DNA from 2 places in the Cellulosimicrobium sp. E-16 genome. Region 1 is predicted to be linked to the other one. Evidence: riboswitches for the same ligand, from Rfam matches in the RefSeq annotation. Region 1 holds a riboswitch; the other holds the start of a gene.

Region 1 (2,381 bases):
CCAGCGTCGCTGGATCACGAGCACGCCCGCCATGAGCGCGGCGACGAGCATCTCGATCTCGAGCGGGTCGACGTCGGGGTGCCGGCGCGTCGTCTCGGCGACCAGGCGCTCGGCGAGGTGGGTGAACGTGCGCACGACCATCGTCGTGACGCGCGGGGTGGGCTCGGTCGCGGTGCCGCCGAGGGCGCGGGTGAGGTAGGCCATGGGACCGACGAGGTCGGTGCTGCGGAGCGCTGCGGTGAGGTCGTCGAGCGGGGTCGTGCGGTCGGTGCCGGGTTCCGCCGCGCTCGCCCCGAGCGCGTCGACCACCGTGCCCAGCACGTCCTCGCACACCTCGACCACCACGTCGTCGAGCGACGCGAAGTGGTTGAAGATCGTGCGCCGCGCGACGTCCGCGCGTGCGGCCAGCTCGTCGACGGTGAACCGGGCACCGCCGTTCTCCTCCATGAGCGACGCCGCCGCGTCGACGATCGCCCGGCGGTGCCGTGCGCGCAGCGCGGTACGGCGGTCGGTCGCGGGGCCGGTCACGAGGCCGGTCGTAGAGCTCGTCGCAGAGCCCGTCGCAGGGTCCGTCGCAGGGTCCGTCGCCGGGTCGGTCACGGGCGCGCCCGACGGCTCGGTCGCGGAGGGGAGGGGCACCTCTTGACACTAAGTGCATTGATGCACTCGGTGCAAATAGCGCCCTGGACGACTCAAAGTTGACCGATCAAGTCCAGTATGTGGGAAGGTCTCCTCGGTGCGTTGACACCCCGCGGTGGCCGCTCGTAAGTTCCCGCGCAACCGAGGTCGACGTACCTCGGTCACAGGACATGGTCATGAGCTCCGACATCAAGCCCCGGCTCGTCGGACGGCAACCCTCCCGCGCGGCGGGGTGCCCCGGGTGAGGACCAGGCCCCGCGTCGCGCGGACAGCGCGTGGTACGGGGCAACGACGCGGAGCCCGGCGACGGGCACGAAGGAGACGGACGATGGACCGGCGAGAGTCGAGCACCGCGGTGAGCACCGCGCACGCGTCGACGTGCCCCTGTCCGTTCGCGGGCGGCCCTGGCGCCCGCGCCCTCGGGACCGCGGGTCCCGCGCGCGTCGCCTGTTGTCGCTGACGACGACCCGTCCCTGACACCCCGCGCGAACAGCGCGCGGTCCGGGTCCCTCCCGGCTTCCCAGCCCCGTCCTGCCGCCGCGCGCGGCCGGACCGCCCCTGCCCACCCTCCGGCACCCTGCCGCGCCCTGAGCGCGCCGTCGGCTCAACTGAGAACGGATCCTCGCGATGTCCGACCCCCGCCCCGCCCGCACCCTCCACCTCGGCGTCGACCTCACCGACGCCGGCGCGCACCCCGCCGCCTGGCGGACCGTGGGCTCCCAGGCCCAGCGGCTCTTCGACGCCAAGCGCCTCGTCGAGCTCGTCGCCACCGCCCAGCGCGGCCTGCTCGACCTCGTCACGCTCGACGACGCGTTCACGCTCCAGCCTGGCCGCAACGGGTCCGTGCGGGGCCGGCTCGACGCCGCGCTCGTCGCGTCCCGCCTCGCGCCCCGCAGCGCGGGCATCGGTCTCGTCCCGACCGTGACGACCACGCACACCGAGCCGTTCCACGTGTCCAAGGCGATCGCGACGATCGACCACGTGAGCGCGGGCCGCGCGGGGTGGCAGGTCGGCTGGTCCACGACCCCGGCGGAGGCCGCGGCGTTCGGTCGCAAGGGCGCGCAGGACGAGCCCGACGCGGTCGCCGAGGCAGACGAGGCCGTCGAGGTCGTCACGCGGCTGTGGGACTCGTGGGAGGACGACGCGGAGATCCGCGACGTCGCGACGGGCCGGTTCGTGGACCGCGAGAAGCTCCACTACGTCGACCACGAGGGCATCCGCTTCGCCGTCAAGGGGCCGTCGATCACGCCGCGCCCGCCGCAGGGCCAGCCGCCCGTCGTGGTCCGGGCGGACACGCCCGCGTCGCTCGACCTCGCAGCCCGCCGGGCCGACGTCGTGCGGGTCCGCGCCGCGACGCGCGACGAGGCCATCGAGCTCCGGTCGCAGGTGCGCGACGCCGCCGCGAGCGCCGGACGCGACCCCGACGCGCTCCGGGTCCTCGTCGACGCCTACGCCGTCATCGGCGACACGCGCGCGAGCGCCCAGGCCCGCCTCGACCTGCTCGAGGACCTCGAGGGCGTCTCGTGGGACACCGACTCGCTCACGCACGTCGGCACGGCGCGCGATCTCGCGGTCACGGTCGAGGAGTGGGCGCACGCCGGCGCGGCCGACGGGTTCCTGCTGCGACCGTCGTCCCTGAGCACCGACCTCGACGCGATCGTCGACGGCGTCGTGCCGCTCCTCCAGGGCGCGGGCCTGTTCCGCACGGCCTACCCCGGGACGACGCTGCGCGACACGCTCGG
Region 2 (2,381 bases), 880 kb from region 1:
GGTGCCGGTGACCCACGGCCCGCTGGCCAGGTCCGGGACGAGCGGGGCGGCGGCAGCGCTGGTGCTGCCCCCGGTCCCGCGCGACCCGCCGCCGAGGTGGACACCCTCGAGCAGGTCAAGAGCGGCGCGGTGCTTGTTGAACGTGTACACGTGCAGACCGGGCGTGCCCGCGTCGAGGACGCGCTGCGCGAGGTCCACGGTGTACGCGATCCCGTAGGCGTGCTGCGCCTCCGGGTCGGGCAGGGCGTCGAGCGCGTCCAGCAGGTGCTGGGGCGCGCGCACGCCCGTGAGCTCCTCGACGCGGCGGAGCCGCGCGGGCTCCGTCGTGGGCAGCAGCCCGGCGAGGATGGGGATCGTCACGCCGGCCGCGCGGGCCTCGGCGACGAAGTCGGTGTACGACGACGCGTCGTAGAAGAGCTGCGTGATCGCGAAGCTCGCGCCGGCCTGCTGCTTCTGCCACAGGCGGCGCACCTCCTGGCTCCGTGTGGTGCCGGCGGCGGGGTTGCCGTCGCAGAACGTCGCGACGGCGATCGTCAGCGGGCGGGCGGCGCCACGCAGGGCGGCGGCCGGGTCGGACGCGCAGCGCGACGCCTCGACCTCGCGCAGCAGCGCGACGAGCTCGGTCGACGACCGCACGCCGTCGGGCGCGGGCTGCCAGTCCGGCTGGTCGCGCGGCGGGTCGCCCCGCAGCGCGAGGAAGCTGCGCACGCCCTCGTCGAGGAAGTCGTTGATGACTTCCTCGACGTCCTCGCGCGACGCACCGACGCACGTGAGGTGCGCGATCGGCAGCACGGGCGTGCCCTGGAGCAGGCGACCGACGACCTGGCGCGCGGTCGCGCGGTCGGTGCCGGCCGCCCCGTACGTCACGGACACGAAGTCGGGGTGGGTCGCGACGAGACGGCGTGCCGTCTCCCAGAACTTCGGCGCCGCGTCCGGGCGGCGCGGGGGCATGAGCTCGAACGAGACCGTCGGACGGGCCGCGCCGCCGTGCGCCTGCCCGACGGCGTCCGCGACGCTCACGGCGTCGTCCCGACCGGGGTGCGTGCGTGCGCGACCGCCGTCGGGCACGGGCTGCCCTGACGGTGCGCGAAGGATGCCTCTGAGACCATTAGTCGCTCCATCGACCCTGGCGTTAGCACCTTTGTCCTCGGGAGGCTTCCGTCGGCGGGTTGCTGCGGTGTCGTCGAGCCAGGACTCTCGACCGCTCTGGATGGTTGCCACGATCCTACGGCCCATCCGACATGCGGTCGAGCGTGCCCGCCAGGTGAGATGTGCCGTGGTCCGTGCCGAGCGGTCGACGCGAGGGGCGCGCACCTAGGGTGGGACCCGACCGCCCTCTGACCCTGTCCCACCCAGGAGCCCGCCGTGTACGCCACCCCGACCCGCCCCATGACCCAGGACGAGCTCGACCGGATCTGCCGGGTGTGGGCCGACTGCGGCAGCGACGACCCGACCGACCGGTGGCTCGAGCTGTGGGACGGTGGCGACGCCGACGACCACCCGGAGCAGCGCGACGCGATCGTCGCGATCGCGCGGGAGGTCGGGCTGGACGCCGCGGTCGAGGACGGCGTGCTCCGCGTGCAGAAGACGCAGCAGCTCCACGACGAGATCGGCGCGCGCTGGATCTGACCAGGTCAGAGCCCCTGCGCTACAGATCTCACGCTTTCTACGCTAAATATCTCAGGCCCCGCACCGTCGTCAACGGCGCCGGAGCTCCGGGACGTGCAGGCGTCGGAGGAACCGGTCGGTGCGCAGCGGTGGGCCGTGGCGGTCGAGCAGGGACACGACGACGACGGTCGCCGTCGCGAGCGGGATCGTCCACGCCGCGGGCTGGGCGAGCAGGGCGCGCACGACGCCGGGGATGCCCTCCGCCGTCGTGCCGGACGTGCCGGCCCCGTAGCCGGCGGCGACGAGCGCGGACGACGCGAGCAGCGCCGTCGCGCACAGGACGGACCCCACGACCATCCCCGCCACCGCGCCGCGCGCGGTGAGGCCGCGCCACCACACGCCGAGCAGGATCACCGGCGACAGCGCGGAGGCGGCGAACACGAACACCGTGCCGACGCTCGTCACGAGGCCCTGCGGGATGGTGACGAGCGCGAACGCGAGCGGGATGAGCGTGCACGCGACCGCCGACCACCGGAACGACCGCACGGTCCCGCCGAACAGGTCCTGGCTCACGACGCCCGCGAGCGCCACGACCAGCCCCGACGACGTGCCGAGGAACGCCGCGAACGCGCCGGCGACGACGAGGGCCGCGAGCAGCTCGCCGCCGAGCCCGGGCACGAGGCGGGTCGGCAGCGTGAGGACGACGGTGTCGGCGACGCCGGGCGCGGCGAGGTCGGGTGCGACGACCCGCGCGACGAGCCCGAGCGTGCTGG

The links. A riboswitch is a leader RNA that binds a small molecule or an ion and turns the genes downstream of it on or off. The one in region 1 is predicted to bind S-adenosylmethionine.
Region 2: linked by a shared signal. The riboswitch ahead of ACN9MS_RS19575 (methylenetetrahydrofolate reductase) and the one ahead of ACN9MS_RS03250 (LLM class flavin-dependent oxidoreductase) in region 1 are both predicted to bind S-adenosylmethionine.

Annotation. Positions count from the first base shown of each region.
Region 1 covers NZ_CP183974.1:733,412-735,792, forward strand. The annotation lists gene ACN9MS_RS03245 (TetR/AcrR family transcriptional regulator) at 1-639, opposite strand, end outside; SAM riboswitch class IV at 812-919, shown strand; gene ACN9MS_RS03250 (LLM class flavin-dependent oxidoreductase) at 1,267-2,381, shown strand, end outside.
Region 2 covers NZ_CP183974.1:4,452,498-4,454,878, reverse strand. The annotation lists gene ACN9MS_RS19575 (methylenetetrahydrofolate reductase) at 1-951, opposite strand, end outside; SAM riboswitch class I at 1,115-1,217, opposite strand; gene ACN9MS_RS19570 (hypothetical protein) at 1,366-1,629, shown strand; gene ACN9MS_RS19565 (cation acetate symporter) at 1,699-2,381, opposite strand, start outside.